DNA from 4 places in the Enterobacter sp. K510 genome. Region 2 is predicted to be linked to each of the others. Evidence: predicted binding sites of a transcription regulator. Region 2 holds the regulator's gene; each other region holds the start of a gene.
What was found. The regulator Fur, encoded in region 2, represses iron uptake genes when iron is present. The targets are predictions, from matches to a motif close to ATAATAATGAGAACNACTATCAA.
Positions count from the first base shown of each region.

Region 1: ftnA (non-heme ferritin) is a predicted target of Fur. The motif match lies at 5,258-5,280, and genes of this name have one in related genera.
Region 3: fepB (Fe2+-enterobactin ABC transporter substrate-binding protein) is a predicted target of Fur. The motif match lies at 5,918-5,940, and genes of this name have one in related genera.
Region 4: sufA (Fe-S cluster assembly scaffold SufA) is a predicted target of Fur. The motif match lies at 6,531-6,553, and genes of this name have one in related genera.

Region 1 covers NZ_JBNRLQ010000002.1:400,952-409,038, forward strand. Annotated here, with positions in the region: gene ACQUTD_RS04520 (hypothetical protein) at 1-432, shown strand, start outside; gene ACQUTD_RS04525 (LysE family transporter) at 820-1,659, opposite strand; gene ACQUTD_RS04530 (helix-turn-helix domain-containing protein) at 1,553-2,383, opposite strand; gene ACQUTD_RS04535 (YecA/YgfB family protein) at 2,538-3,203, shown strand; gene tyrP (tyrosine transporter TyrP) at 3,265-4,476, opposite strand; gene ftnA (non-heme ferritin) at 4,623-5,120, opposite strand; gene yecR (YecR family lipoprotein) at 5,320-5,655, opposite strand; gene ACQUTD_RS04555 (RpiB/LacA/LacB family sugar-phosphate isomerase) at 5,905-6,543, shown strand; gene ACQUTD_RS04560 (MFS transporter) at 6,577-7,998, opposite strand.
Region 2 covers NZ_JBNRLQ010000011.1:6,396-14,482, reverse strand. Annotated here, with positions in the region: gene fldA (flavodoxin FldA) at 1-338, shown strand, start outside; gene fur (ferric iron uptake transcriptional regulator) at 627-1,076, shown strand; gene acuI (acrylyl-CoA reductase (NADPH)) at 1,172-2,152, opposite strand; gene ACQUTD_RS17985 (winged helix-turn-helix domain-containing protein) at 2,427-3,299, shown strand; gene ACQUTD_RS17980 (hypothetical protein) at 3,277-3,750, shown strand; gene ACQUTD_RS17975 (flagellar hook-associated protein) at 3,747-4,706, opposite strand; gene flgL (flagellar hook-associated protein FlgL) at 4,730-5,653, opposite strand; gene flgK (flagellar hook-associated protein FlgK) at 5,674-7,047, opposite strand; gene ACQUTD_RS17960 (rod-binding protein) at 7,131-7,439, opposite strand; gene ACQUTD_RS17955 (flagellar basal body P-ring protein FlgI) at 7,440-8,087, opposite strand, start outside.
Region 3 covers NZ_JBNRLQ010000008.1:176,036-184,122, reverse strand. Annotated here, with positions in the region: gene ACQUTD_RS15505 (M20/M25/M40 family metallo-hydrolase) at 1-1,036, shown strand, start outside; gene entH (proofreading thioesterase EntH) at 1,060-1,473, opposite strand; gene entA (2,3-dihydro-2,3-dihydroxybenzoate dehydrogenase EntA) at 1,476-2,231, opposite strand; gene ACQUTD_RS15490 (isochorismatase) at 2,231-3,082, opposite strand; gene entE ((2,3-dihydroxybenzoyl)adenylate synthase EntE) at 3,096-4,706, opposite strand; gene entC (isochorismate synthase EntC) at 4,716-5,891, opposite strand; gene fepB (Fe2+-enterobactin ABC transporter substrate-binding protein) at 6,099-7,037, shown strand; gene entS (enterobactin transporter EntS) at 7,010-8,087, opposite strand, start outside.
Region 4 covers NZ_JBNRLQ010000004.1:287,458-295,544, forward strand. Annotated here, with positions in the region: gene ydiK (AI-2E family transporter YdiK) at 1-930, opposite strand, end outside; gene ydiJ (D-2-hydroxyglutarate dehydrogenase YdiJ) at 1,132-4,188, shown strand; gene menI (1,4-dihydroxy-2-naphthoyl-CoA hydrolase) at 4,185-4,595, shown strand; gene lpxP (kdo(2)-lipid IV(A) palmitoleoyltransferase) at 4,797-5,711, shown strand; gene sufA (Fe-S cluster assembly scaffold SufA) at 6,593-6,961, shown strand; gene sufB (Fe-S cluster assembly protein SufB) at 6,970-8,087, shown strand, end outside.

The sequences.
Region 1 (8,087 bases), on a different contig from region 2:
GAAAAGGTTTATTTTGAAAGCATAGTAAAAGCCAAGAAAATCTTATCTGGACTTGAAAGTATTTATAAGGAGGCAGGTCAAAAAGAAACTAAAACTTTTTTAGGTCAACAGGATTTAGAATTGCTTGAAGATTTTGATGAAACAAAAGTGACAGTATTAAATAAAAAAAGAATACAGTCAGAGTTAGTTAAGCAAGAGGAATTGAAGGCTGAAAAGGGAGCTGATTACGACTCATTTCGTGCTAATGATTTAAAAGAATGCATTGATGAGATTATTGAGTATTTTCCTAGTATGGTAAAGGATGGGAAGGTATTGATTAATAATAACAACGATCTTGAGCGTTATTTATTAGCTTTGGATGAGCGTCTGTATACAGCTAAAAGGAGCCAGCAACAACGTATTGCGACAGCTACAAGGAAGGTGTCAAAGTAAGGAAAGAAAGAACCGGCCCAGCGGCCGGTTTGGAATTCATATAAGATTATGGATATTTCCTACTGGTAGTAAAAGATTCAGATGAAATGGCGGCAGTAAAATGTTCACCATTGCAATCTATCATAAGCACTAAGTGACTGATATTTCAGAATTGAAAAAAGTTGAGTAATGGCGAAAAGTGCTTTTAACTTTATGAAATACTACGTAAACACGCCTGATTTAAAATCCCTCGGCTTATGGCTGTGCGGGTTCAAGTCCCGCTCCGGGTACCATGGGAAACCTCGAATAAAATCAATGATAAGCAGTGTCGTGTAAGCCACCTTCGGGTGGTTTTTTTATGCCTGAAATTTGCCTTTTCTGACCTGATTGCCCTCATCCCTCACTGATTTACCGTGACAGTTGCAGCACGTTGACCACAATAACGCTCAGTGCCAGACAAATCAGGATCACCCCCGAAATACGCTCCACAGCGGGTAACACTTTCGAAAAAGTGCGCAGCACTGCACCATTACCGATAAAGATCGCCACCAGCAAATCCCACAATAGCACAACGCTGAACATCCAAACGCCATAGACAACTTTCAGGCCGGGCGCAGTACCGGCACCGCCGATTAACGTCGCCAGGCTGACATAAAAGAGCGCATTTTTAGGATTGAGAATGCCCGACATAAAACCCATGCCGAATTCACGCCAGCGATCTCTGAGATCAGCCTTCTCTGTCGAAGCGGCTTCCGGAGTCATCTTGTGTCCGGTGAGGGAGCTTGCGCCAGCAAAACGAATAAAAAGCTGGCCTACATACAACAAATAGCCACAGCCAGCGAGCTGAATGGCGATAAATCCTGCGCTGCCGGAGCGGAAAAGCGTGATACCGCTGAAGGCCGCAAGAATAAACACCCCGTTTGCGACAGCTATTCCCAGACAGACAAAGGCGGCATGACGCCAGCCCGCTTTAATTGAGGAACGCGCAACCAGAAAGAAATCCGGGCCGGGGGAAAGTAGCGCCAGAAAATGTGCGGTTGCCACCAGAAGAAATTGCTGCATCATGCCATCACCCTCTAAGAAATTTTTCCTACAGGATGCAGGCTGACAGGATGATAGTATTGAATAAAATTGCAGGGAGTCAGGACCGGTAACAGCCTGGCGTGACGCCAGTATGCGCTTTGAATACCCGCTGAAAATGACTTTGATCGGCAAAACCCAGTCGATAGGCAATATCAGTAATTTCATAACCTGACTGAAGCCAGCGGCGCGCCTGATTTACACGGATATTGAGCTGCCAGGCATGCGGCGTCATGCCGGTAGCGGCGCGAAATGCTCTGATGAACTGATAACGGCTCATATCAGAGATTTTCGCCAGTTCTTCAAGCGGCACGGGCGGGCATTCGGTTTCCTGCAACTGGCTGATCACCCGTGCCAGTGTCCCGTTGCCCTGGGGTAGCTGTGCGGCAAAAGTTTCCACCAGAGCATTCTCACAGGCGCAGTCACCGATAAATTCTATTAGCGCGGCATTTTTGTCTTCTGAAGTGGACGCTGAAAAGAGGGTGTCATTAAGCTGGCAAAACCGGGCATAGACCGTCTGGTTATCCGTGAGGCGAATTTCATTTTCGCGAATAAGGCCTGCTGAGGAAGGACCAGTTTCTGCCAGTAACTGGCGTAGCCAGTCAGCATCCAGATGCAGCATCTGATAGCTCCAGCAATCATCGGGCAGGGGATTACAGGCATGAACACAGCCTGCGGGAATAAAAACCATCATGCCGGGGCGCAGAGCAGTCGGACCGCCTGACACGCCGGTAAAATGACTACCGCCCGTATCCACTGCGCCAACAGAAAAGGTGGGATGACTGTGCGCCTTATAACACGCCCGGCTATGACAGGCGCGGCGCGTCTCTACATGCTCCATCGCCGGATCGCGCCAGAATTCAGCAGAATGGTGGCTGTGTCTGTTGAACATAGGGTGAGATCCTTAAACCGATCGGCGTAACTATTTGTGCAGGGTAGAAAGGAGAACACAGTTACCTCAGTATCGCCAATAATTTTGCACCCCACCTGTGTTAAAATTCCTTTTTTACGGTGCGTATTTCGCACCTCACCGAGGAATATGCACAATGAAAACCGGACCCCTGAACGAGAAAGAGCTGGAATGGCTGGAAGACGTACTGATGAAGTACGGTACGGAAGCGTCCATTATGGATGTCTCAGAGCTGGATGGCTTACTCACTGCGGTGCTGAGCTCGCCGGTGCCGGTTGAGCCGAGCCAGTGGCTGGTGGCGCTGTGGGGCGGTGCTGACAAGGTGCCGAACTGGTCGTCGGAAAAGGAGATGGAGCGTTTCATGATGCTCGCTTTCCAGCATATGGACGATATCGGCGATCGTCTGGCCGAGTATCCGGAACAGTTTGAACCGCTGTTTGGAACGCGCGACGTGGAAGATCAGGAGCTGACCATTGTGGAAGAGTGGTGCTTCGGTTATCTGCGCGGCGTCAGCCTGAGCGACTGGTCATCCTTACCGGATCCGTTAAAGCCAGCGCTGGCGGCCATTGAACTGCACGGTAAAGAAGAGAACTTCGAACGTGTGGAGCAGATGACGCCGGAAGCCTTTGAAGAGAGCATAGAGGCGATTAAACCTGCGGCGCTGGCGCTGTACGATTACTGGGCCGACAATCAGCAGGAAATTGAAGTGGCGAAGCCGTTCACCGCCGGTGAAAAAGTGGGCCGTAACGACCCTTGCCCGTGCGGCAGCGGTAAAAAATTCAAGCAGTGCTGCCTGCACTGATAGTCACTTGCACCAGCTTGCCGGGTAAGCGCAGCGCCACCCGGCAATAAAAGAAGCGCCGTTAACCCACCTCCGGCAATAATCCGGCTGCAATACAGAACTGCACGGCAATCACCGCGATCCCACACAAAAACACCAGCGCTAATGCAGGCTTGCCACCGCTGACGCGATAACTCGTCTGCGGACTATGCTTACGACTTTGCCACGCCAGCAGCGACGGGATCAGCAGCGCCAGCACGGCAAGCGCCACACCGGCATAACCCAGCGCCATCACAAACCCACGCGGATAAAAAAGGGCAAAAGCCAGCGGCGGCAGGAAGGTGATCGCCCCGGTCTGTAAACGTCCGGCAACGTTATTACGACGATTAAACAGATCCGCCAGGTAATCAAACAGGCCCAGCGCCACGCCAAGGAAGGAAGTGGCCAGCGCCAGATCGGCGAACAGATGCACCGCCAGTTCAACGTGCGGCGAGGCGACCACTTCTCTCAGCGCCTGTAATAACCCGTTCAGCCCGGCCTGATCCGCCAGTAATCCCATAAAGGTGGAGGAGTTGATGCTGCCCAGCGTCGCCAGTTGCCAGAAAATATAGGCCACCAGCGGAATGGCGCTGCCGGTAATAAATACCGTGCGTAGCTTACGGATGTTGCCATTCATGTAGCTGACGATGCTCGGCACGCTGCCATGGAAACCAAAGGAGGTGAAAATTACCGGAATTGCCGACAGCGCCAGCCCTTTCTCCAGCGGCAGCGTCAGCAGATTGATTTTGTGTACGTGCGGCATTAACAGCGCCAGCATGACCACCAGAAAGAGGATCTTGGCGCTGAACAGAAAGCGGTTAAACAGATCCACCAGCGACGTGCCCGCGCAGACGACGCCGCCCGCAATCAGGGTAAACAACAGCACACCGGCGACCGGTGAAACGGTGATGTCGAGCCAGGAGCCGAGGCTTGCCGCCAGCAGCTCGCCCGCGCCTGTCATATAGGCTGCGGTGAGGGCATACATCAGAAACATCATACTGAAACCGGTCAGCCACTGACCGTAGCGGCCCAGGTAGCGACGCGCCAGCGAACCCAGCCCGGTATCGGCAGGGACGTGCTGATACACTTCAAGCAACAGCAGAGCGGTATAACACATCAGCGCCCACAGGCCGAACAGCAGCACTAAGGTTACGCCAAATCCCACCCCAGCCGCCGCCAGCGGCATCGCCAGCATACCGGCCCCGATTGTCGTTCCCGCGACGATAAAAACACTACCCAGCGTCCGATTCTTCACGCTTTCCTCTGCCCATAAACCATTGCACATTCGAATATGCGGCGCAGAGTAAGGGAAAATGACAGCCTCGTCAAACGGGCGTTACACGCGGTGTAATTTAATGTTTACAGAGGTTTAATGCGGTGACAGTGTCACCGCCTGAAGTATTACTTTTGGGCATCGAGCGTGGAAAGTTCTTTATCAATGAAATACAAACCTTCGCCGCTTTTACCCGCCAGCGATAGTTTATCGATAACAGATTTAAATAATTTTTCTTCTTCGTGCTGTTCGGCCACATACCATTGCAGGAAATTAAAGGTCGGATAATCCTGCGTGGTCATTGCCACGTGCGCCAGTTCATTAATTTTTTGCGTGATCAGCTGTTCGTGTTCATAAGTGGAACGGAACAGATCGTCTAAAGACGCATATTCCGCAACCGGCGATGGAATAGTATTAATACACGGCAGGCTGCCGGTATCGGCCAGATAATCAAACAGGCGTTGCATGTGGGTCATCTCTTCCTGCGCGTGGCGGCGCAGGAAGGCTGCCGCGCCTTCGAAGCTGTGGTAGCTGCACCAGGCGCTCATCTGCTGATAAAGCAGAGAGGAGTAAAGCTCCAGATTCATTTGCTCATTTAATTTTTCGATCATTTCTGCTTTAAGCATGATACGGCTCCAGGAAGTGCGCAATGAATAATGGCGCCACTATAATTTGTTATTTAATTATTTGCAAAAGGTAAAATAGAATAATTAATTTGAATGGTAATGTGAATAATACGCATTAGATGTGAAGGTTAAATTACCTGAGAATAATTCTTTTTATTATAAATAAGCGCCACCTGCGTAATAACGCAGGTGGTAAAGATTAATAATAGCCGGTGGCGGCAGGCGACAGCGCCAGCCCCTGACACTGGTATTGCAGGGTGATCTTTTCATTAAGGCACAGTGAACCGCTGAATACGCTACAGGTACGGATCGGCTGACCGTATGCAGCGGCGGTGGCATAGCCCATTTGCTGGCACTGACGCGTGGCGGTGCCGTGGGTGGTATACTCATCAAAGCGCGCATTTTGTAGCATGGCTTCGTTAAAATTCAGTCGTACCACACCGGTAGTCTGAATGACCTCGCTCACCTGCGGCTCTTTAGTGATGGTGCATCCTGCCAGCAGCAGTACTGCGGCGGCTAAAAGCATACTCTTCATGGTATCGCTCTGATTCAGTTTCGATGTTCTCATCCTACAACCTCTCTTTCCCGCCCAATAGCCTGAATAGCCGGATTTTCTGGCCTTACTAATTGTAACGGCCAGCGAAGCGGGGAAAACTGTGAGCACCTCACAACTTTTTAAAACGATTTTTCACTAAATTTGAAAGTATGTTTGCTTAGTAGTAAGGTTTCTAAAACGTTCGCTATTCACGGCGGGACATCCCGCAACGCTTCAGGAGAAGACACAATGAAAATTGCACTGATGATGGAAAACAGCCAGGCTGCCAAAAACGCCATTATCCTTAAAGAGCTGAAAACCGTCGCGGATGAGAAGAACTTCCCGGTTTTCAACGTCGGCATGAGCGACGAGAATGACCATCACCTGACCTACATCCACTTAGGCATCATGGCCAGCATCCTGCTGAACTCTAAAGCCGTTGATTTCGTGATTGCCGGTTGCGGCACCGGTCAGGGCGCGCTGATGTCGCTGAATATCCATCCGGGCGTGAACTGCGGCTACTGCATCGATCCGGCAGATGCCTTCCTGTTTGCGCAGATCAACAACGGTAACGCGCTGGCGCTGCCGTTCGCTAAAGGTTTTGGCTGGGGCGCAGAGCTGAACGTGCGCTTTATCTTCGAAAAAGCCTTCACCGGCCGCAAAGGCGAAGGGTATCCGCCGGAGCGTAAAGAGCCGCAGGTGCGTAACGCGGGCATTCTGAACCAGGTGAAAGCCGCCGTGGTAAAAGATAACTATCTGGACACTCTGCGCGCCATCGATCCGGAGCTGGTGAAAACCGCCGTTTCCGGCCAGCGTTTCCAGGAGTGTTTCTTCGAAAACTGCCAGGATAAAGAGATCGAAGCCTTCGTACGTGAAATGCTCGCATAACATCCCGAAAGGCCAGCGTTCGCTGGCCTTTTTTTATCTCTTTTTATTCGACACCGCACTGCCGGCATCTTTCGTCAGCCGCAGCGTATCCGCCATGCCCACCAGACAAATCAGCGCGATAGCCACGAACGCCAGGCGAAAACTGATCCCCGGCACCTCCCCAAGCGAGAGCCAGTCGCCAACCCGTTCGCCGATACGAATACCAATCGCCCCCAGCGTAATGCCCAGCCCCACCGCCAGCTGTGTCGCGGTGCTGAATAGCGTATTGGCATAGCTCATTTGCGCCGAAGGCACATCCGCGAAGGCCAGCGTGCTGACGCCGGTAAACTGTATTGAACGAAATACGCCGCCGAGATAGAGCACCAGCAGGATCACCCACACCGGCGTCGTGGGCGTCAGGAAGGCGCAGGCCAGCAGCGCCAGCACATTGAGCGCGCCGTTGATCAGCAGCAGTTTTTTGAATCCCAGCCAGCGAATAAGCGGGGTGGTGGCGGGTTTTATCGTCAGATTGCCGACAAACACCGCCAGCACCAGCAGCCCGGCATGAAAGGCGTCCATACCAAAGCCCACCTGAAACATCAGCGGTAACAGAAAAGGCACGGCGCTGATGGAGGCGCGAAACAGCGAACCGCCATACATGGTCACGCGGAAGGTCGGCACCTGCATGGCATCGAGACGTATCATCGGCCAGCGGGCGCGCTGAAAATGGCGCAGCGCATAAAACAGCGTGCCCGCGCCCAGCAGCAACATCGCCGCCGTCAGCCACCCCTGCGGCTGCTGCGCGCCCAGCGATTCCATGGCATACACCAGGCTGACCATCGCAATAGCCGTGGAGAGGAAACCGGGCATATCGAAAGGCCGCCGCTCCTCCTCGCGAATATCCGGAATGATGCGCAGCGCCAGCGCAATGGCGATCAGCCCCAGCGGTACATTAATAAAGAAGATCCACCGCCAGCTGGCGAAACTGGTAATAAAGCCGCCCAGCGGTGGGCCAATGATCGGCGCGACCAGGGCGGGCCAGGTGAGGGTGGCGATGGCGGTGATGAGCAGATGCTTGGGTGTGGTGCGCAATACCGCCAGCCGTCCGACCGGCACCATCAGCGCGCCGCCGATGCCCTGTAAAATACGCATGGCGACAAACCACTCCACGCTGACCGCGAGGCCACAGAACACCGAGGCGAGGGTGAAGATTGCCAGCGCCGAGGCAAAGACTTTCCGCGCGCCAAAGCGGTCGGCGATCCAGCCGCTGGCCGGGATCAACACGGCCAGGGTGATGAGATAGGCGCTGATACCGATATTCAGATCGACGGCGTCGACGCCGAAACTTTCCGCCATGTCCGGCAGGGCGGTAGCGATCACCGTACCGTCGAGAAACTCCATAAAAAACGCCCCGGCGACCAGCAGCGCGGCGGGAGAAACGCCGCGTCTGGCCTCCGGTTGGGTGCTGTCACTCATTTTTGGTCTGCCATTTTAAAAAAAATTTTAAATTTTTACAGAAATGAAATATCCGTAACCCACGGATTTATCATGCATTTTAAAAAAAA
Region 2 (8,087 bases):
ACTGGGACGATTTCTTCCCGACGCTGGAAGAGGTCGATTTTAACGGCAAATTAGTCGCCCTGTTCGGCTGTGGCGACCAGGAAGACTACGCGGAATATTTCTGCGATGCGCTGGGCACCATCCGCGACATCATTGAGCCGCGCGGCGCGACTATCGTCGGTCACTGGCCGACCGCGGGCTACCATTTCGAAGCCTCCAAAGGTCTGGCGGACGACGACCACTTCGTCGGTCTGGCCATTGATGAAGACCGCCAGCCGGAACTGACCGCTGAGCGCGTGGAAAAATGGGTGAAGCAGATTTCTGAAGAACTTCATTTAGATGAGATCATCAACGCCTGATTTTTGTGCGGCGTAACCTGTTGGCTGCGCCGCATTAATAGATATAACCAATCAAAATAATTGCTACAATTTTTTAACTTTCGCACGCATACCTGTACAATATCCCCTGATTGAACGTGATTGCTTACGGGTTTGTTAGTGACACCACGTTTTATACGCATACTTTGCTTGAGGACTTGCAGTTTTCATTTAGGCATGGCAGTTCTATAATGAGACGCATTAACTCAACGTCATTCTCATTAACTTCCATTTTGGAAGTGAATCGTTTAGCTACAGGACAGATTCCGCATGACTGACAATAACACCGCACTAAAGAAGGCTGGCCTGAAAGTCACGCTTCCTCGGTTAAAGATCCTTGAGGTACTCCAGGGACCTGACAACCACCATGTCAGTGCGGAAGATTTATACAAACGACTGATCGACATGGGCGAAGAGATTGGCCTGGCGACGGTCTACCGCGTGCTTAACCAGTTCGATGACGCCGGTATTGTGACCCGTCATAATTTCGAAGGCGGTAAATCTGTTTTTGAACTGACGCAGCAGCATCACCACGATCACCTGATCTGCCTCGACTGCGGCAAAGTGATTGAATTCAGCGATGATTCTATTGAATTACGTCAGCGTGAAATCGCCGCTCAGCACGGGATCCGCCTGACCAACCACAGCCTTTACCTCTACGGCCACTGCGCTGAAGGCGATTGCCGCGAAAACGACACCGCACACGATATTCGCAAATAACGTTGCTGCACATTGCCCGACGGCGCAAGCTTGCCGGGCCTGCGTTATATTGTAGGCCGGGTAAGCGTCAGCGCCACCCGGCAACCCCGCCAGAATTAAATCTCAATCACCGCACGGCCACGGATCTGCCCGTTCAGCAGTTTTTCCGCCACGTCAATGGCATCGCTCAGCGGATAAGTGGCACTCAGTTTTTCCAGCGCCGCAGGCGTTAAATACTGACAGGCTTTCTCCCAGATCGCCGGACGTTTTTCGCTGCTCACCATCACGCTGTCGATACCGCGCAGCGTAACGCCGCGCAGAATGAAAGGCGCCACTGTCGCCGGGAGATCCATACCCTGCGCCATGCCGCACGCCGCGACTATGCCGTCATAACGGACACTGGCGCAGACGTTGCTCAGCGTATGGCTGCCGACGGTATCGATCGCCGCCGCCCAGCGCTCTTTCTGTAACGGTTTACCCGGCGCGCTCAGCTCATCACGGTTGATAATGTCGCTGGCCCCCAGCTGTTCGCGCATCCATCCGGCTTCCTGCGGACGGCCGGTCGACGCCACCACCTGATAGCCCATGGCAGAAAGAATGATCACCGCGCAGCTGCCCACGCCGCCGCCCGCGCCGGTCACCAGCACCGGGCCGTCTTCAGGCTTCACGCCGTGATCCAGCACCGCCTGCACGCACAGCATGGCGGTAAAGCCCGCCGTACCGATAGCCATCACCTGTTTTGCATCCGCGCCGGACGGCATTTTCGTCAGCCATTCGCTTTTGACCCGCGCCTTGCCTGCCAGTCCGCCCCAGTGACGTTCGCCCACGCCCCAGCCGGTCAGCAGCACGCGGTCGCCCACGGCAAACGCCGCGCTGTCGCTGGCGGTTACGGTCCCGGCGAAATCAATACCCGGCACCATAGGGAACTGGCGCACAATCGGGCCGCGACCGGTAATAGCCAGCGCATCTTTATAGTTAATGGAGGAGTATTCCACCGCGACGGTGACGTCACCTTCCGGCAACGCCTGCTCGTCCAGCTCCACCAGGGATGCCGAATACTGTCCTTCCGCTTTATCAATCTGAATGGCTTTAAACATGATGACCTCATTACATTAATCAAACTTGCCAGTCGCGACGGCCTTTGCGGGCCGATCGTCTACAATTACCAGCGACGTTAATACCCCCAGGCGCTGACGGCAAGCTTTATCAATCCGTTAGCTTAGAAATTAATTAATTATTAATTTATGAGTTAAGACTATTCTTAGATTGATGGGGTGATAATCATCCGATACATTTACCCTCCCTGCGGCTAAGTGGAAGCTTACGTTGTGAAAAATAAATTAATACTCACCAATTTATTAACAAATCACTATGCAGATCATTGTTAATAACTGGAAAGTTGAGCCGTCGTTAAACGGTCTGGTACACCGGGAAACGGGGGAGATCCGCCGCCTTGGTGAATTCCATTTTATTATGCTCGAAACGCTGGTTAATCATGCCGGGGAGGTGGTGTCGCGTGATTTTCTGATGAGCGAAGTATGGAAAAACCGCGTCGTCGGAAATAACAGCCTGCTGACCGCTGTCTATGCTCTGCGGGTAGCGCTGGGGGACGACGGCCGGGTACAGGAGATCATCAAAACCATCCCGAAAAAAGGCTATCTGCTGAATAAAGACTTTGTCGTCCTGCTGCCGGATGAGCCGCTCTCTGCGTCCCAGCCCCTGACTCAGCCCGATCCTGAACCGGTTGCCGACGTGACGGATGCCCCGCCCGCCAGCGCGCCTGCGCCGCGCAATAAACACCGCCTGATTGTCCTGGCGGCGCTGTTGCTGCTGCTTGGCTGCGGGCTTATCTGGCTGATTTACCCCGGGGGTCAGAATTCTGCGCCGCTTGCCACTTCCCGTCTGTCGATTAAAGAAGAGCTGTCGCCGCAAAATGACAAAATTAAATTATTTCGACTGCACCGCACGGGGGTGAATACATCAGGCGCGGTATTGTCGTCGCATATTGCGGAGTCGCTGGAAGGCATCAATATGCTGCTTACGGCGCATAAGGCAACGCTGACGATTTATTATTACGGGGCGGTACAAAAAATGTCGGTGATCCTGCTGGTGCAAAATCAGTGCGGTAAAGAATATCAGTTGTTAATGGAAATTCGCAGCTGGCAACAGGATGTTAAAAAACTGGGTCAATTAATTCACAAGGAAACGGAGCGCACGCTTAATGAAATGCCTGCCTGTTCGTAATGTTATCGCGGGTCTGCTGCTCGCCGGTATCGCCGGTAGCCTTCAGGCCGCGCCCGTTATTGCCCGCACCCAGGTCGGGATTTACGATCTGGCAACGGCTGAACACGCGGTTTATAACCTGACCACCGCCCCCGCGGAGCGGGGAGCGCGCCTGGTCCTGACCCGGCCAGGGGATGAGGCTTTTGCCCTGCAGATGCAGCTGATCGCCTGTACCGCCCCCGGCGGCGAGCAGAGCGGCGAATCGTTTTTACGTCTGCAGAATGCTCATGTCACCGGCACGGACGCCACGCTGTTCCCGGTGCTGGGCTTTATCAATGATAACGATCTGCAAAGTGTGAGCGTGCCGCTGGGCGACGCTCGCCAGCTGCTGTTTAATCAGGACAGCGCCACCATGTTGATCACCGAAAAAGGCCTGCTGCAACCTGACGGGCAGCCCTGCCCGAAACGTTAATCCAGCAGGCTGCGCACCGTCAGCTTCGACAGATTCGCCTGGCCATTAATCGCCTGCGCCAGCACCTCATAATTATGGCTGGCCGCATCCAGGGTTCCCGCCAGCCGCGCGGAGGCCTCCACCGCACTCTGCGACTGCGCAAAACGCGACATATCGTCAATACGCTGGCGGACTTTCTCCTGCTGGAGCGCCAGCTGCTGACGCTGTGCGCTTACCTGACTGAGCGTCTCCTGCACCACGCGCTGCGCCTGCTGTCCGCTGGCGAGCGCGGCGGCAAGGGTTTCCGTCTGCGCCGGATGCGCCGCCACCGCAATGGCGATTTTCTGCCCCGCCCCTTCCCGCTGCACGGCGAAGCTGTTTTGCAGCTGCGCCCAGTGCTGCTCACTGGCAGTAAAGCCCTCCTGTCCTTTCAGGGGCTGCACGCCGACGCGGCGTAATGCGGTGCTGATTTTCGTCGCCCGCTGCCCGGCATCGCCGTCGCCGTTAATATTTAGCCCGGACAGCAGGGTTTTCCGCCCGTGCTGTACGCTGAACAGCAGTTTCTGCGGGCCATCCGCCGCCAGCGCCTGGCTCAGCTGCGGCGCATGAAAGCGCACCTGCGCCTGCCCCTGTAGCACCGGTTGCAGTTCCCGGTCCACCGCGCCGCCGGTCAGCGCCAGACGACCGTCGAGCAGCGACTGCACGGTCGCGGGATCCCGCTGCCCGCCGTGGCGATAATCCACCAGCGCGCGCTCCAGTTGCCCCAGCCAGTGATCCGCCTGCTGTAACGTGGTGAGCTGATCGTTAAGCTGTACGCTGTAGCGCTGCGGACGGGTGGCGATGAGCGGCGACGCCGGGTAGTCGCCAGACGGCGCTTTATCGCTGACGGGCGCGGTGCGCACGACGTCCGGCTGACGAACGGCAGACGTCAGTCCGCCGGTACGGGTATGCGTTGAAGTTTGTAAACCAACCTGCATGATGATCCTGGGCGTGGAATTCGTTAAATAACGCTAAAAAGGTTCAGCTCACTCACTTTCGAGTAAGTCTTCATGGTAGCTTCCATGGCCATTTCCAGTCCGGTAAAGGTGATGCTGGCCGGGCCGTAATCCAGATCGCCAAGCTGACCAATCAAATCGGCATTGGCATCGGAAATGCCGGTCTGGGCGTCGCTCAGCATACTCATGGTGTTCTGCCGCTCGCCGAGGCTGGCGATGGCGGTGTTCAGCGAGTCAGCGCTTTCATCAATCACGTTGATGGCGTGGGATATATCATCCTGCATCGCCACGGGATCGACCGTGGGATCCTGCATCTCCTTCGCGAGGTCATCAAGGGTGTTGAAAAGCGCCAGCCCCTGACCAAAAATCTCCCCCACCGAGACGTTAGTGTCCATCACCACGCCGTTCGAGACGGTGGCGGTGCGGTGATTCATATTGCCGTGATAGACGTATTCATCCCCTTCCCCGTCGCCATCGGTATCGTCATACGTGATAGGCGGGGTGTCGTTCACCGTGCCGCCAAAAATATAGTGACCGTCTTCATCCTGATAGTTGAGCGCCGCCACCATGGATTCGGTCAGCGACTGGATCTCCTGGCCGTAACCCGCCAGGGATTCGGCGGTATTGGTGCCGTTGGCCGCTTCCAGCAAATCATCGCGGATCGCCAGCAGGCTGTTGTTGACGCCGTCCAGCACGCTCTCCTGCTGGCTCATACTGGCTGAGACGCTGTTGATATTGCTCTGATACTGTTCGATGGCCGCCTGCTGGCGATCGAGCTGGGTGATACGCGCGGCGGCGATGGGATCGTCTGACGGCAATATAATGCGTTGCCCGGTGGCCATCTGCGTCACCACATGCTCCAGCTGCGCCGACAGGTTAGTGAAGCGGGTGGTCATGGTGCTGTAGGATTGTTGAGTGCTTACGCGCATAGTCTGTCGTTTCCGGTTGCTCAGAACATCTCAAGTACGGAATCAAAAATCTCCGTACCGGTAGAAATCACTTTCAGGTTGGCCTGATAAATCTGGGTATAGGTGATGAGGTTGACGGCCTCCTCATCCATGCTGACGCCGCTGACGCTCATCTGCTGGTTTTGCGCTTCGTTGTAAACATTGCTGGCAGACTGTGCCTCCGTCTGGTTCTGACGGCTGTAGATACCGATATTGCTGATCAGCGTCGAGCAGGCGTTGCCGACGGTAACGTTGCCGAGACCCTCGATCTCCATCGGTTCAGTGGAGATGTTTATCAGCGCCTGTAAGTTATCGCTGTTGCCGGATTCGTCCGGCGAGCCGGAGAACGCCAGCTCGTCTTCGCTGATGTCCGGGTTAACCAGCAGCGGGCCGTCCGGATTGGTGGGATCGTAAATAAACAGCGGCGCGCCGGGATTGCCATTCAGATCGTAACCCGCCGCCAGCTGGCTGTTGACCGCATTCGTAAACTGTTCGGCGATGCTGTTGATGGTGGCGGTCAGCGGATCCAGCACGTCGCTCTGGTAGGTAAAGAGCGCCCCCAGCGCGCCGCCGGTCTCCTCCGTCATGGTGTAGGTGGTGCCGGCGAAGGTCAGCTCCATGCAGGGCGTGCCGTCTGCATTGCTGCTCATCGCAATGGTCGAGCAGTCCTGGCCGCTGACCAGCGGCTGGCCGTTCGGCAGAGAGATGTTGTAATTACCGCGATCGTCAATTTGCACCTGCACGTCCACCAGGCCGCTCAGCTGCTGCACCATCTGGTCGCGGGCGTCATAGAGCGCGGAGGCGTTGTCGCCATTAGCTTCTGCTTCGGCGATCTGCTGGTTGTAACCCGCAATGCCGGAGGTCAGGCTGTTGATCTGCGCGATGGTCGCCTGCTCCTGACTGAGCAGTTCATCGCTCTGGGACTGAATGTAGTCGCAGGTGTTGTTAAAGCGCAGCGCCAGCGCATCGGCTTCGCTGATCACCTGCTGGCGCAGGGCGGAGTCGTCCGGGTTGGCGGACGCCTCATTAAGCGCGGCAAAAAAGTTATCGAATCCGGCGCTCAGGCTGCTGTTCGGATCGCTTAACACGGTTTCCAGCTGCGTCAGGTACTGCTGCTGGGTGCTGTAAAAGCCGTTATCGCTGGCGGCATACCAGACCTGATTCACCAGATACTGATTCGACACACGGCAGATGCTGTCCACCTGCACGCCGTTGCCCGCGCTGTTTACCGCGCCGCCGCTTGCGCCAATGGTGCTGGTCATCGCCACCTGCCGGGTATAGCCCGGCGTCATGGCGTTGGCGGTGTTCTGCGCCGTGACGTTCAGCTGCACCTGGGCGGCGGATGCCCCGCTGTAACCAATATTTATCATGTCCATCTGGTACTCCTCGTCGGGTCAGGCCCGGCTAAAAATTTCGCGTTTGCTACCTAAAGCGACCGGACCGCGCCTGTTCTTAAACCTTAATCGTGATGCTGTGCCGACAGCTGCTTGACCAGCATCTCCGCGATGCCGATCCCCTGGTGTTTAGCCAGTTCGTCGCACAGGGCGTCGTCGTAAAAACCCTGCATAGTGCGCACCGCATCGCTGTTAAAGGGGTTATCTTTCGAGTCGAACAGTTCGTTGACCTTGCGCATCTCTTTCATCAGGCTGCGCATAAAAATCGCTTCAAACTGGGCTGACGCTTCTTTTATGTCATGGTCACGCACCGCCGCCGCATCGCGGCTGACCGGGGCGCGCAGGGCGTGGGTAATGGCGTTTAGGTTTTCCATTTAAATCACCTCCAGATCGGCATCCAGCGCGCCCGCTTCATGCAGCGCCTGCAAAATCGACATCACATCGTCCGGCGACGCGCCAAGACCGTTCAGCACACTGACGAGGGTTTTCAGGCTGGTGGACTCCGGCAGCGTCACCATTTGCGCACGCGCATGATCGACGTTGACGTTGCTGTCCGGCGACGCCACGGTGCGGCCACGGGACATGGCGTTCGGCTGGCTGACGCGGGTGGTTTCCGAAATCGACACCGTCAGATTGCCATGAGACACCGCCGCCGCATGCAGCGCCACGCCGTCACCCATCACCACCGTGCCGGTACGGGCGTTAAACACCACTTTCGCCCGTACCCGCTCCGCCTGTACCTGCACATCCTCGAGCTGCGACATAAAGGCCACGCGCCCGCCCGCGTCCATAGGGGCAATGACTTCCACGTTGGTGGAGCTTTTCGCCGTCGCCAGACCGCCGCCAAAAGCGCGGTTGATGGCCGCCGCGATGTTATTGGCATCCTTAAAGCTCGGACGCTTGAGGTTAAGCATCACCGCATTGCTCATGCCGAAGTCGCTGGGGATCTCCCGCTCCACCGACGCGCCGTTAGGGATGCGCCCGCTGGTGGGCGTGTTGACCGTGACGCTGGATCCGCTGGC
Region 3 (8,087 bases), on a different contig from region 2:
GGCGCAGGTCGCCGACAGACTGGCGGCGCTGTGGCGTCAGGAAGGCTGGCATGTGACTACCGTTGATCTCGGCACTGCGGTAGGGCCGGGACTGCTGGTGACCAATCAGCCGCAGGCCACCCATTATGATGTCCTGCTGGTCGGCCATATGGACACCGTGTTTCCGGCGGGTACAGTCGCCCAACGCCCGATGAGCCGCGACGACAGCCGCCTGTACGGGCCTGGCGTCTCGGACATGAAAAGCGGGCTGCTGAATATTCTCCAGGCGATGCGCGAACTGCCCGCCGCCGATAAACATCGCCTGAGCATTGCGGTGGCGATGAACCCGGACGAAGAGACCGGCTCGGTGCATTCGGAAGCCTGGTTAAGCGGCCTGGCAAGCACCGCGCGGGTGGTGCTGGTGTGCGAAGCGGCGCGCGCCGACGGTTCGCTGGTGAAAGCGCGTAAAGGGCTGGCCGGTTATCAACTGACCTTCAGCGGCGTCGCCGCCCATGCGGGTAACGATCCGGAAAAAGGCCGCTCCGCCATCACCGCGCTGGCAAATGCGGTGATCGCCATTAATGCGCTGGCGGATATGCCGCGCGGCACCACGCTGAATATCGGCGTAGTCAGCGGCGGCAGCGCGTCTAATGTAGTGGCCGACCATGCCACCGCCGAGCTGGATCTGCGCTATTGGGAAAACAGCGAATACGATCGCGTCCACGCCCGGCTGGAAGCGCTGTGCGCTGAAGGTTTTCTTGACGGTGTGACCACCACCCTGACGCGCGTGAACTACAAACCGGCGATGGCGGCAAGCGAGGGTACCGCCGCGCTGATGGCGCTGGTGGAACAGGCGGGTGCGGCAGAAGGCATTCCGGTGACCTGGCAGGCGGTAGGCGGCGGCAGCGACGCCAACCATATTGCCGCGCTCGGCATTCCGACGCTGGACGGCTTAGGCCCGGTCGGCGCGGGCTTTCACAGCCCGGCGGAATGGCTGGATATCGCTTCCATCGAGCCGCGTATCAGGCTGCTGAAGCGGATTGTGTCGATGCTGTAAGCGGCGCTGGTGATGGGGTAAAACTACCCCATCACCGCCGTACTTAACCGACAGGTGCAACAGCGCCGTCCCTGCTCGTCAAACACCACGATTTCCCAGCTCTGGCTTTGCCGTCCGAGGTGCAGCGGCTGGCAAACGCCGCGCACCCTGCCCTGCGATACCGGGCGGTGATGCGTGGCGTTCAGCTCCGTGCCCACCACGCACTGCCCGTCGCGGGTCATCAGAAAACCGGCCATCGAACCCAGAGTTTCCGCCAGCGCCGCCGACGCGCCGCCGTGCAGCAGGCCGAACGGCTGATGAGTGCGCGCATCCACCGGCATCACCGCTTCCAGCACCTCATCCCCGAGACGGGTATAGACAATGCCCAGATGCGCCACCATGGTGTTGGCGCTGGTGGCGTTCAGTTCGTCGAGGGATAAATGACGTTTCCAGATCATGCTTATGCTCCCAGCGTCGAACCGCCGTCCACCACCAGATCCTGGAGGGTGATGTGCCCTGCCATATCGGAGGCGAGAAACAGCACGGTACCGGCGATGTCGTCAGGCCGGGCGATTTTCCCCAGCGGAATGCCGAGCTTGAACTGCTCGCCGAAACCGCGAATGCGCTGCTGTTCCGCATCGTCGCTGGTCCACAACGTACGCTGCATGTCGGTATCCGTGGAGCCGGGCGAGACAAGGTTACAGCGCACGCCACTGGCGGCCAGCTCCAGCCCGACGGTCAGCGTCAGGCTTTTCAGCGCCGCTTTCGACGCGCCATAGGCGCTCATCCCCAGACGCGGCGTGTGCGCGGCGTCGGAGGCGACAGTAACTATCGCCCCGCCCTTCTGGGCGCGGAATATTGGCATGGTCTGCTGAAAGAGATTAAAGGCCCCGCCGACGTTCACCGCCATGGTCTGCTGCCAGTCGGCAAGGCTGAGGGCATCGGTCGCGCCCATGCGCAAAATCCCGGCGGCGTTCACCAGCACGTCAAGCCGTGGAGTATGCGCCAGCAGACGCTGGCAGGTGTCCGCCACCTGTGCGGCATCGGCAATATCCAGCCGCTCGCAGGCGAAGGGATAATCCGCCTGCGGAAAGTCCAGATCGAAGCCGGTCACCAGCGCGCCCGCATCGGCAAAGGCCAGCGCGGTGGCGTAACCGATGCCTTTACCGGCCCCGGTCACCCATATGGTTTTGCCGCTAAAATCCAGCCCCGCCATTATTTCACCTCGCGGGAGAGCAGCGCCCACCAGGCGTCGAGAGTCGGGTTTTTCGCCAGCATCACGAAATCAATGTCGCTGTAGACTTTGCGCCAGCGGGCGGCGAGCGCCATCATGCGCACCGAATCCAGACCGTAATCGATCAGGTTGTCATCATCCAGCGGCACGTCGGATTCATCCAGCAGCGGCAGGATCTGCGCACGCAGCGCGTCCTTAGTCAGCGGTACCGGCAGCAGTTCGTCGGTCATCACCACGCGGCCTGAACGTCCGGCCACGTAGTTGAGCGCCATCAGGTGCTCGTCGCGGCTGAAATCCGCCAGCGCATCGGCGACCATAAACGGCTTGATGTCGCGCATAAAGGCATCGGTGGCGGTGGTCATGCAGCCGATGTGGGCATACACGCCGGTGATCAGCAGCTGGTTACGCCCGGTCTCTTTCAGCATTTGCTCAAGCGGGGAGCGGTGAAACGCGCTGTAGCGCCACTTCACCAGCACGGTGTCGTCTGCGTCAGGCGCAAGGGCCGCCACCACCTGTTGTTCTTCCGGTTTGCGGGTCAGGCCCGGCCCCCACATGTCGTTCAGCAGCGCGCGATCCTCGTCGCTCTGCTCTTTGGGCTGCGCGGTGTAATAGACCGGAATGCCCTGCTGTTTGCAGAACTGGCGCAGCGCGGCGATGTTCGCCACCACCTGCTCCATCATCGGGCAGTTATCGCCCCAGAAATTGATGAAATAGTCCTGCATATCGTGAATAAGCAATGCGGCGCGCTCAGGCTCAAAGGCCCAGTTCACTTTGTTGTGCGGGATCTCTGCCGCGGCGGGCAGCGCATAGCCGGTTAATTTCGGGATAGCCATCTCTTCTCCAGTGTTACGCCTGTGACTTTTCAGCCAGCATCTGACGCAGTTTCTTCTTATCAACTTTGCCGACCGGGGTCAGCGGCAGCGCGTCCACGCACTCCACGCGATCCGGTAGCTTAAATTCCGCCACGCCCTGCTCGCGCAGAAAACGTCGTATCTCCACCGGACGCACCGGCTGGCGCACCACCAGATACGCGCAGCTTTTCTCGCCCAGCAGGCTGTCTTCCATGCTCACCAGCGCGGCGTGGATCACCGCCGGGTGGCGCAACAGCAGGTTTTCGATCTCTTCGGCAGCGATCTTCTCTCCGCCGCGGTTAATCTGATCTTTTTCCCGTCCCTGCACGGTGATATAGCCATCGGCGTCAATGGAGATCAGATCGCCGGAACAGTAAAAACCGTTGGCGTCAAAGGCGCTGGCGTTGTGCTCCGGGCTGTTAAAGTAGCCACGGAAGGTGTACGGGCCACGGGTCATCAAGCGCCCCACTTCGCCGGTCGGTAGCGGATTGCCCTGTTCATCGGCGACCCACACTTCATCGTCCGGGCACATCGGGCGGCCCTGGGTGTGATTCACCCGCGCCGGGCCATCATCCAGACGGGTATAGTTCACCAGCCCTTCCGCCATGCCGAACACCTGCTGTAACTGACAGCCGATCTCTGCCGGAATACGCGCGGCAAGGGTGGCGGACAGGCGCGCGCCGCCCACCTGCAACAGCTTCAGCGAGGCCAGCTGCGCATTGCTGCCCCACTCGGCAATCGCCTGCAACCACAGGCTGACCGCGGGGGGCACCAGCGCAGTGACGTTAATCTGATGTTTTTCGATCAGCGGGAAGCAGAGCGTGGCGCTTGGATCCGCCGCCAGCACCACACAGCCTTCTGCGAGAAATACCCCCAGCGCGCCGGGGGAGCTGAGCGGATAGTTATGGGCGGCAGGCAGCGCGCACAGATAGCGCGTGTCGGCGGTAAATTCACAGATCTCGTTGCTGCGGCGGATGCTGTAGTAGTAATCGTTGTGAGTGCGCGGGATCAGCTTCGGCGTGCCGGTACTGCCGCCGGAGAGCTGGAAAAACGCCACTTCATCGGCAGGGGTCGGCAACAGAGGCGTACCGTCCGCCGGGCGTTCAATGGCCGCCTGTAAGGCATGTTCGCCCTGGTCATTACGCAACAGCACCACGCGCACGCTGGCATGTTCGGCGACAAAGCCATTCAGGAAGCTGTCATCCTGGAACAATTTATGTTCGCGATCGGCAATCACCAGCGCCGGGCGGATCTGCGCGGCATAGGCGTTGAGTTCACTCTGCTGATGGCTGAACAGCGCATTGACCGGCGCGACGCCCATTTTCAGCAGCGCAAAAAAGGTGATGTAAAACTCCGCGACGTTGCCCAGCTGCACCAGCGCGGTGTCGCCGTGGCGAATGCCCTGCGCCGTCAGCGCGCAGGCGAGGTTATCCGAAGCCTGATCCAGCTCGCGGTAGCTTAACGCGCGCTCGCCTTCAATCACCGCCGTGCGGTCAGACTGCCCATGACGGGTGAGAATGTCGGTCAGCGGCAGATCCTGCCAGTAGCCTTTTTCACGATAACGGCGGGCGAAGTCATCCGGCCAGCGGGTAAAAGGAAGGGTCATGATCGCTCCTTAATTCAGACCAAAAACATTAAGCATGGTGGAAAGTTTGACGCCGGTTTCGCGCCACTCCGCCGCCGGGGAGGACGCAGGCACAATGCCCGCCCCGGCAAACAGGCGAACGTTACGATCCTGGATGCGCGCGCAGCGAATGGTCACCACCCACTCGCCGTTGCCCTGCTCATCACACCAGCCGACGATGCCGCCGAACAGCTCACGGTTGAACGGCTCAAGCTCCGCGATAACGCGCTTCGCCACCTGATGCGGGAAACCGCTCAGCGCCGGCGTCGGGTGCAGCAGACAGGCCAGCGAAAGGGCGTTTTCTTCAGCGGCAGCGAGGCCTTCGACCGGTGTCGCCAGATGCCACAGCGTCGGCGTATTCACCAGCTGTGGCGAAGCCGGTATCGACAGCTCATGGCTGCGTGGCCTGAGCACGGTTTTCATCGCCTGCACCACCAGATCGTGTTCGTGACGATCTTTCTCCGAGGCCAGCAGTTTGTTACCGGCCTCGCGATCCAGCATGTCATCCGGCTGACGACGGGCCGAGCCTGCCAGCGGCAGCGAACTGAACCGCTCATCTTCTTTACGCAGCAGCAGCTCCGGGCTGGCACCGAGCAGCACGCCGCCATCCGGCAGCGGCACATGGAAGTTAAAGCTCGCCGGATTCTGCGCGATCAGCCGTTCCAGCAGCGCCCCGCTGTCAACCCGGGCGTCGGTGGCAATGTCAATCAGCCGCGAGAGCACCACCTTGTCAACGGTCGGCGTCGCGGTCAGGCGTGCGGCTTCCGCCACCATCGCCATAAAGGCGTCCTGCTCCGGAATGGCCTGGCGCGAAACCACGTTCGGCGTCGGGCTGCCCTGGAAATAGCGCGCGGAGTGCTGCTTTGCCGGACGGGTGAACGTCTGCCAGGACTGCGGAATAAAGAGCGCCGACGGTTGCGTGGTATCAAACGGGATCGCCCCCACCATCACCGGTTTTGCAATGCCCTGCGCTTTTGCCTCGGCAAAGGCCCCGGCCAGTTTGCGCTGGAACGGGCTGTTCAGATCGTCGCCGTTAACGGCAGGCTCTGAGAAGCGCGCAAAGCAGCCGGATGTGGTAAAGCTGCGGTATGGCGACATAAAGAAAAACCGGTCGGGCGACAACGCGTCTGTACGCTGCGCGATCCCCTCTGCCACTGACGTATCCATATCTTCCTCCGAAAATGATAAAGGCATTAAGAATAATTATCATTTATATTTTGGTCGGTAAGCTAAAAGTTATTGTCAGCAGTGTCAACTCTGGTTGATGCAACTTCTGCGGCTAACGCTTGCATCCGCTTCGCACAATGATGAAAATGAGAAGCATTAACTGCAATAAATACAGGATACCACGCCGTGAGATTTGCTTCGTTACGCCTGCATGCTGTGCTGGCGCTCAGCCTTTTCGTTTTAGGACTTTCCGCAAGCCACGCCGCCGGATGGCCGCGTCAGGTGACTGACAGCCGGGGCACTCATACTCTGGAAAGCAAACCGCTGCGTATTGTCTCCACCAGCGTGACGCTTACCGGATCGCTGCTCGCCATTGATGCGCCGGTGATCGCCAGCGGCGCGACCACGCCGAATAACCGCTTTGCCGACGATCAGGGCTTTCTGCGCCAGTGGGGGCAGATAGCAAAACAGCGTCAGGTTTCCCGGCTCTACATTGGCGAGGCCAGCGCGGAAGCCGTGGCGGCGCAGATGCCTGATTTGATCCTCGTCAGCGCCACCGGCGGCGACTCGGCGCTGGCGTTGTACGATCAGTTCTCCGCCATCGCGCCGACGCTGGTCATCAATTACGACGATAAAAGCTGGCAGGCGCTGCTGACGCAGCTCGGCGAGATCACCGGCCAGGAGAAACAGGCGCAGGCGCGCATCGACGAATTCAATACGCAGCTGGCGGCGGTGAAGCAGAAGATCACCCTGCCGCCGCAGCCGGTAAGCGCGCTGGTCTATCACCGGGCGGCGCACAGCGCCAATCTGTGGACCCGCGATTCCGCGCAGGGGCAGCTGTTAGCCCAGCTTGGCTTTACGCTCGCCACTCTGCCGGAGGGGCTGAACGCCAGCCAGAGCCAGGGTAAACGCCATGACATCGTGCAGCTGGGCGGCGAAAATCTGGCGGCGGGGCTGAACGGCGAAGCGCTGTTTTTATTCGCCAATGACGACAACGACGCCGCGGCCATTGAAGCCAACCCGCTGTTAAGTCATCTCAGCGCGGTGAAAAACAAACGCGTTTACGCGCTGGGCAGTGAAACCTTCCGCCTCGACTTTTACAGCGTGACGCTGCTGCTTCAGCGGTTCGCCACGCTGTTTGGCTGATGGAAACGTCGTAACTCTTTAAGTAGCACCACCAGCAGCAGTCCGATGACCGCCAGCACCCAGCCGCCAACACTGGCGGAGGCCGCTGGCGTCATCAGCGCCCCCATACCGCCAAGCAGTGCCGCGCCAATGGCATCGCCGGTGACGTTCTGCGCCGTCCATAAGCCGTTAATGCGCCCGAGCATCGCCTCGGGGGTTTGCGTCTGGATCAGCGTGTACTGCAACAGCGAACTCACCGCGCTCAGCCAGCCAAAGAGCGCGAGGAACAACACCCCCAGCGCCCAGACAGGCATCAGGCTGAACAGCGCCACCGCCACAAAGGCGGCGACGGTGGTAAACAGCATGATCGCCCCCGGACGCGCACGCTGCGCCATATTGCCGCTGGTCAGCGCCCCCAGCGCCGCACCGAGCGGAACGGCGGCATACAGCAGGCCGATTTCCGACGGTGACATCTGCCAGTTCACCGCCAGCGCCGGATAAAGCACGCGCACGGCGCTCGCCATGGTCAACAGTCCGCCGAGCAGCGCAATGCCGCCGATCAGCGGACTGCGCAGTAAAAACTGAAAGGCCGCCAGCAGGGATTTCAGCGGATGTTCCCGCGGCTGCGGCGGCGGAGGCAGCAAGGGTAAACGCAGCAGCGTCAGTGTGGTGAGAAAGGTTCCCGCCGCCGCCAGCCCGTAATTCCACACCACGCCGCCGGACGCCAGCAGCAGGCCGCCGCACAGCGGGGAGATCACTGATCCCAGGCGTACGGTCAGCATGGTGATCGCCCCCGCCTGCATCAGATTTTCACGCCCGACCAGCGCGGGCGTCGCCGCCAGCAGCGCCGTCACGCCGAGCGCGCCAAAAAAGCCGTCCCACAAACCGAGCAGATAAATCGCCACCAGCGAGGGTTCCGGCAGCGCCGCATTAATGGCCAGGCCGATAAAACCCAGCCCACAGGTGCCGCGCGCGATCAGGATCAGGCGCTTACGCTCATAGCGATCCGCCAGCACGCCGCCCACCATCAGCCCGACAAACATCGCCCCGCCGGTCAGGGTGACCGCAAGG
Region 4 (8,087 bases), on a different contig from region 2:
CAGGATCAGCGGCAGGTCTGCGCCCATACGGATCAGCACCGGACGGATAACGTTATCCAGCGTACCCACCACGCAGCTCCACACCAGCAGCACCGTGCCCCAGGTGGTGTCGCCGCTCCAGTAGAGCCAGATAATCGCCGGGATTAACACCGGCAGCGGGCCAAGCTGGATAAGGCACGACAGGATCATCACCACGGTGAACAGCGTGGCATAAGGCACGCCCGCCACGGCAAGGCCGATGCCGCCCAGGATCGCCTGCACCAGCGCGGTGACCACCACCCCCAGCGCGACCGCACGTATCGCCTGTGCCGCCAGCAGCACCGCCGCGTCGCCACGGCTGGAGGCCAGCCGGGTGGCGAAATGACGGATACCGCGCGCCACCTGCTCGCCGCGCCAGTACAGCAGGGCGCTGAACAGCAGCATCAGCACACAGTGCATCAGGAAGCGGCCAATATGCGCCGCCTGGCCGACAAACCAGGTGGTGGTGGTGCCGATATAGGGGCGCACTTTCGCCATGATGGCGCTGCCGCCCATATCCAGCAGGTTATGCCATCCGGTATAAAGCTTATCGCCCACCAGCGGAACACTGTTCAGCCAGGCCAGATCGGGTAAGGTCATATCGCCTGCGGTAATGGCGTGGATCACCGGGCCGCTGCCGTCCACCAGACTGTTCACCAGCAGCGCAATGGGGATCACAAAGACAAGGATCAGGAACAGCGTCATCACCAGCACCGCCAGCGAGCGGCGGCCCAGCAAACGGCGTTGCAGGCGTAAAAAAAGCGGCCAGGTGGCGATCACAATGGTGCCCGCCCAGGCGAAACCCAGTACAAACGGCCATACGATCCACAAACAGGCGATAATCATCAGCGCTAAAAACAGCACCGACAGCAAGATTTGCGGTACATCCCTGGCCTGTCGAAAATTAACCATATTTTTCTTCATCCTGTTGGTGCGCCGGAAGCTGGCGCAAAAAAATGTATTTCAGAATCTGCGAAATATCAGCGATTTCAGACAGCGAATTCTGCCTGTAATTCTGCCGCGCGTATAAGAAAAAAATGTGATACAACGATAAACGCGCAATGCAAACGATTAAATACTCACAACTCTAACAGTCAGGCAGGGTCAACAGTAATGATCCCACAGATTTCTCAGGCACCCGGCGTCGTTCAGCTGGTGCTGAATTTTTTACAGGCACTGGAGCAACAAGGTTTTACCGGAGACACCGCCACCAGTTATGCCGATCGGCTGACGATGGCGACCGATAACAGCATCTATCAACTCCTCCCTGATGCCGTGGTCTTCCCCCGATCAACCGCCGACGTCACGCTGATTGCGCGTATTGCCGCCGAACCGCGTTTCGAATCGCTGATCTTTACCCCGCGTGGCGGCGGCACCGGCACAAACGGCCAGGCGCTGAACGCCGGTATTGTGGTCGATATGTCGCGCTATATGAACCGCATCCTGGAAATCAACCCCGAAGAGGGCTGGGTGCGCGTCGAAGCCGGGGTAATTAAGGACCAGCTTAACCAGTATCTGAAACCTTACGGCTATTTCTTTGCGCCGGAACTCTCCACCAGTAACCGCGCCACGCTGGGCGGAATGATCAACACCGATGCATCCGGACAGGGATCGCTGGTGTACGGCAAAACCTCGGATCATACGCTGGGCGTGCGGGCGGTGCTGATGGGCGGCGATATTCTGGACACGCAGCCGGTATCGCTGGAGCTGGCAGAAACCCTCGGCGAGGTGCAGACCGCCATTGGCCGCATCTACAAAGCCGTTTATGAAAGCTGCCGGGATAACCGCCAGTTGATCATTGATAAATTTCCAAAACTGAACCGCTTCCTGACCGGCTACGATTTGCGTCACGTCTTTAACGACGAGATGACCCGTTTTGATTTAACCCGCATCCTGACCGGCTCCGAAGGCACGCTGGCGTTTATTACCGAAGCGCGGCTGGATATTACGCCATTGCCGAAAGTGCGCCGTCTGGTAAACATCAAATACGACTCCTTCAACTCAGCGCTGCGCAATGCGCCTTTTATGGTGGAAGCGCGGGCGCTGTCGGTGGAAACCGTCGACTCAAAAGTGCTCAATCTGGCGCGGGAAGATATCGTCTGGCATTCGGTGCATGAATTGATCACCGATGTGCCGGATAAAGAGATGCTCGGCCTGAACATTGCTGAGTTCGCCGGTGACGACGAAGCCCTGATCGACGGCCAGGTCAGCGATCTCTGTCAGCGGCTGGACAGCCTGATCGCCACAGAGCAGGGCGGGGTGATTGGCTGGCAGGTGTGCGGCGATCTGGCAGGCATTGAGCGCATCTATGCCATGCGTAAAAAAGCCGTCGGCCTGCTCGGTAACGCAAAGGGCGCGGCCAAGCCGATCCCCTTTGCGGAAGATACCTGCGTGCCGCCGGAGCATCTGGCGGATTACATCGTCGAATTCCGCGCGCTGCTGGACAGCCACGGCCTGAGCTACGGCATGTTCGGACATGTGGATGCCGGTGTACTGCACGTGCGTCCGGCGCTGGACATGTGCGATCCGCAGCAGGAGATGTTGATGAAGCAGATCTCCGACGAGGTCGTAGCGCTGACCGCGAAATACGGCGGCCTGCTGTGGGGCGAGCATGGCAAAGGCTTCCGCGCCGAATACAGCCCGGCGTTTTTTGGCGAACAGCTGTTCGGCGAACTGCGCAAAATCAAAGCGGCCTTTGATCCCCATAACCGCCTGAACCCGGGAAAAATCTGTCCGCCTGCGGGCGTTGACGCGCCCATGATGCAGGTGGACGCGGTAAAACGCGGCACTTTTGATCGCCAGATCCCCATTGCCGTACGTGCTTCCTGGCGCGGCGCGATGGAGTGTAACGGTAACGGTCTGTGCTTTAACTTTGATGTCAAAAGCCCGATGTGCCCGTCAATGAAGATCACCAGCAACCGTATTCATTCGCCGAAAGGCCGCGCCACCCTGGTGCGTGAATGGCTGCGTCTGCTGGCGGATCGCGGCGTCGATCCGCTGAAGCTGGAAAAAGAGCTGGTGGAAAGTCGCGTCAGCCTGCGGACGCTGATTGAACGTACCCGCAACAGCTGGCATGCGCGCAAGGGTGAATATGATTTTTCTCATGAAGTGAAAGAGGCGATGTCCGGCTGTCTGGCCTGTAAAGCCTGCTCGACCCAGTGTCCGATTAAAATCGATGTGCCGGAGTTCCGCTCCCGCTTCCTGCAACTGTATCACACCCGCTATCTGCGCCCGCTGCGCGATCACCTGGTCGCCTCGGTGGAAAGCTATGCGCCGCTGATGGCCCGCGCGCCTAAGACCTTCAACTTCTTCCTGCGCCAGCCCTGGCTGCGCACGCTGTCGGAAAAACGCATCGGCATGGTGGATTTGCCGCTCCTGTCGGTGCCGTCGCTGCAACAGCAGCTGGTGGGGCACCGCACCGCCAATATGACGCTGGAAAATCTGGAACAGTTAAGCGACGAACAAAAAGCCCGCACGGTGCTGGTGGTGCAGGATCCCTTTACCAGCTATTACGATGCGCAGGTGGTGAGCGATTTTGTGCGCCTGGCAGAAAAACTGGGCTACCAGCCGGTGATCCTGCCGTTCTCGCCAAACGGCAAAGCGCAGCATATTAAAGGCTTCCTGACGCGCTTTGCGAAAACAGCGCAGAAAACCTCCGACTTCCTGACGCGCATTGCGCAACTGGGGATGCCGATGGTGGGGGTCGATCCGGCGCTGGTGCTCTGCTATCGCGATGAATATAAACAAACGCTGGGTGACAAACGCGGCGAGTTTAACGTGCAGCTGGTGCATGAGTGGCTGCCGGCGGTGCTGGAGAACGTCGAGCCGCGTGTGGTCAGCGGCGAGGCCTGGTATCTGTTCGGTCACTGCACCGAAGTCACCGCGCTGCCGGGCACGCCGGGGCAGTGGGCATCGATCTTTGCCCGTTTCGGCGCGAAGCTGGAAAACATCAGCGTCGGCTGCTGCGGTATGGCGGGCACCTACGGCCATGAAGTGAAAAATCACGCCAGTTCGCTGGGGATTTATGAGCTGTCGTGGCATCAGGCGATGCAACGCCTGCCACGTAATCGCTGTCTGGCGACCGGCTATTCCTGCCGGAGTCAGGTCAAGCGTATTGAGGGCAGCGGGGTACGCCATCCGTTACAGGCTTTACTGGAGATAATAGGATGATCTGGAAACGTGAAGCGACGCTGGAGGCGTTAAACGCCATGAGCGAAGGGAATATGGTCGGGCTGCTGGATATACGGTTTGAGCGTATCACTGCTGACAGTCTGGAGGCAACGATGCCGGTGGACAGCCGCACGCATCAGCCATTCGGCCTGCTGCACGGCGGCGCCTCTGTAGTGCTGGCGGAAACGCTTGGCTCGGTGGCGGGCTATCTGTGCAGCGAGGGCGAACAAAATGTGGTGGGGCTGGAAGTGAACGCCAACCATATCCGCGCGGTGCGCAGCGGCCGTGTGCGCGGCGTCTGCACCGCTCTGCATACGGGGGGACGTCATCAGGTCTGGCAGATCCACATTTATGATGAACAGAACCGTCTGTGCTGCGCCTCCCGCCTCACCACCGCCATTATCTGATCCTCAGGGCGGCTGTTAACGCAGCCGTCCGCACCATTCGATTCATCGCGTGATAATTTCGTAGTGTGATATAGTGCGCAATATTGAATCTCTGGGTGTCATTGTTGTCCAACCCAGAGACGGTAACGCATATAAGCCTGGAAATAAGAATCGTGGTTTCCTTGCGCGCTACTTAATGTGTGTTTTTCAGGTAATCTTGTAATGCGTACTTCCTTAAAGCTCTCTTTTCTTCACCCACGCCACTGGTTTACATGGTTTGGTCTTGGCGTTCTCTGGCTGCTGGTGCAGTTACCCTATCCACTGATCGCTCGTCTCGGCACCTCGCTCGGTACGCTGGCGCGTCCCTTTCTGAAACGCCGTGAAAGCATCGCCCGCCGCAATCTGGAACTCTGTTTTCCGCAGATGGATCCGCTGGTGCGCGAAGTCTTAATCGAAAATAATTTCCGCTCGCTGGGCATGGGTCTGCTGGAAACAGGCATGGCCTGGTTCTGGCCGGACGAGCGCGTGCGTCGCTGGTTTGATGTTGAGGGTTATCAGCATCTGCAGGATGCGCAGGCAAAACAGAAAGGCGTGATGGTTATCGGCGTGCATTTTATGTCGCTGGAGCTGGGCGGTCGGGTGATGGGCCTGTGCCAGCCAATGATGGCGACCTATCGTCCGCACAATAATCCGCTGATGGAGTGGGTGCAGACCCGCGGGCGGATGCGTTCCAATAAATCGATGATCGACCGCCGTAACCTGAAAGGGCTGGTCAACGCGTTGAAAAAGGGCGAAGCCGTATGGTTTGCCCCGGACCAGGATTATGGCCGCAAGGGCAGCACCTTCGCGCCGTTCTTTGACGTTAACGCCGCCACCACCAACGGTACCTATGTGCTGTCGCGTCTGTCCGGCTCTGTGATGTTGACGGTGACTATGGTGCGCAAGCCTGACCGTTCAGGATATTCATTATTTATCGGCCCCGAGCTGACCGATTATCCAAAAGAAAATGAATTCGAAGCCGCAAGCTACATGAACAGGGTGGTCGAGCGTGAGATTTTACGCGCTCCCGACCAGTACCTGTGGGTGCACCGCCGCTTCAAAACCCGCCCGATGGGCGAGTCTTCACTGTATCGTTAAGCTTCGCTGTACGCCTGCCTTCCCCGGCAGGCGCTGACCCTTTTATTTTACCGTTACGATAACTTATTGATTTTTCGATGAGTGATTTGCTACATGTAAAAAAGGGTATTTTATGAGAAAGGAGTGCTTTAACTCAAAAATACAATGGGTTGGCGTGATACTATTGCTGTTCACTGCCGTACAGGCAGCTTAGAAAAATTCACTATTTAGGTGTGGCTTTATTTTTAAGTGCACTGCCGTGCAGGCAGCTTAGAAACACAGGAGCCAACCAAATGACCTCAATCCTCTGTGCACTGCCGTGCAGGCAGCTTAGAAAAGCAGCGTCTTACCACACCCCATTTCGCCGTTATGCACTGCCGTACAGGCAGCTTAGAAATGCTGCGCTTTATTGGATACGACAAAGTGCAAGTGCACTGCCGTACAGGCAGCCTCAAAATAAAGCCCGTGCAATCACATCACCGTAATAGTTCCGCAGCTACAAAAAGCCCAGGCCCAATTTTGTCGGGTGGCGCTTCGCTTACCCGACCTACCGCAACTGATCTGGCCTACAATGACAAACTGCGTCCCTGGCACGCTGTCCGCATCATTTGTCACGTTTATATTACAGAATTGTTATAAAATCCTATCTGATAAATAGGCATTGCCTATGCATGTTTCATTTCTCCAAGGTGTGTTAAAGACCACCGCTTAAAAATATTTTATATTCAAATGGTTAGTTATCGCAGACCTTTCCGGTTAACCCGGTTGTGAGGGTCTATGCTTAATAGAACTGTGCAAAAAGAGCGCTTCAGGGAATAACCCTTTGGAATAGAGGTTGAAGTGATAATCATTATCACTAACATAGCGTTATGCCCTATGGCGCAATCACGTGAGGTAGACCTATGGAATTGCAAGCAGGAACCTTCGACCCCAACGATCCCGGTTGGCAGGGCCTGACATTAACGCCAGCCGCCGCGAAGCATATCCGCGCGCTGGTGGAAAAGCAGCCAGAGCTGCTCGGCGTACGTCTGGGTATCAAACAGACCGGTTGTGCCGGTTTTGGTTATGTTCTTGATACGGTTTCCGATCCGGTGGCAGACGATCTGCTGTTCGAGTTCGACGGCGCGCGTCTCTACGTGCCGCTTCAGGCGATGCCCTTTATTGACGGCACCGAAGTGGACTATGTGCGCGAAGGACTGAATCAGATTTTCAAATTCAATAACCCGAAAGCGCAGCACGAATGCGGCTGCGGCGAAAGCTTTGGGGTATAGGCGGTACTATGTCTCGTAATACTGAAGCGACTGACGATGTCAAAACCTGGTCCGGCCCGCTGAATTACAAAGAGGGCTTCTTCACCCGGTTACAGACGGACGAAATGGCTCACGGCATCAATGAAGATGTCGTGCGGGCGATCTCGGCCAAACGCAACGAACCTGAATGGATGCTGGAGTTCCGCCTGAAGGCCTATCATGCCTGGCTGGAAATGGAAGAACCGCACTGGCTTAAAGCCCATTACGACAAGCTGGATTACCAGGATTACAGCTACTACTCCGCGCCATCCTGCGGCAACTGCGACGACACCTGCGCCTCGCAGCCGGGCGCGGTACAGCAAACCGGCGCCGGCAGCTATCTGACCGACGAAGTGGAAGAAGCTTTTAATCAGCTGGGCGTACCGGTGCGTGAAGGGCGCGAAGTGGCGATGGACGCCATTTTTGACTCGGTCTCCGTGGCCACCACCTACCGTGAAAAGCTCGCTGAGCACGGCGTGATCTTCAGCTCCTTTGGGGAAGCGATCCACGATCATCCGGAGCTGGTGCAGAAGTATCTCGGCACCGTGGTGCCGTCGAACGATAACTTCTTTGCGGCGCTCAATGCGGCGGTCGCCTCGGACGGCACCTTTATCTACATCCCGAAAGGGGTGCGCTGTCCGATGGAGCTGTCCACCTATTTCCGTATCAACGCGGAAAAAACCGGTCAGTTCGAGCGCACCATTTTGATCGCCGATGAAGGCAGCTATGTCAGCTATATCGAAGGCTGCTCCGCGCCGGTGCGCGACAGCTACCAGCTGCATGCGGCGGTGGTGGAAGTGATCATCCACAAAGATGCGGAAGTGAAATACTCCACCGTGCAGAACTGGTTCCCCGGCGATAACAATACCGGCGGTATTCTGAACTTCGTCACCAAGCGTGCGCTGTGTGAAGGCGAAAACAGCAAAATGTCCTGGACGCAGTCGGAAACCGGGTCGGCCATCACCTGGAAATACCCGAGCTGCATTCTGCGCGGCGACAACTCCATCGGCGAGTTCTATTCGGTGGCGCTGACCAGCGGGCATCAGCAGGCGGATACCGGCACCAAGATGATCCACATCGGCAAGAACACCCGTTCGACCATTATCTC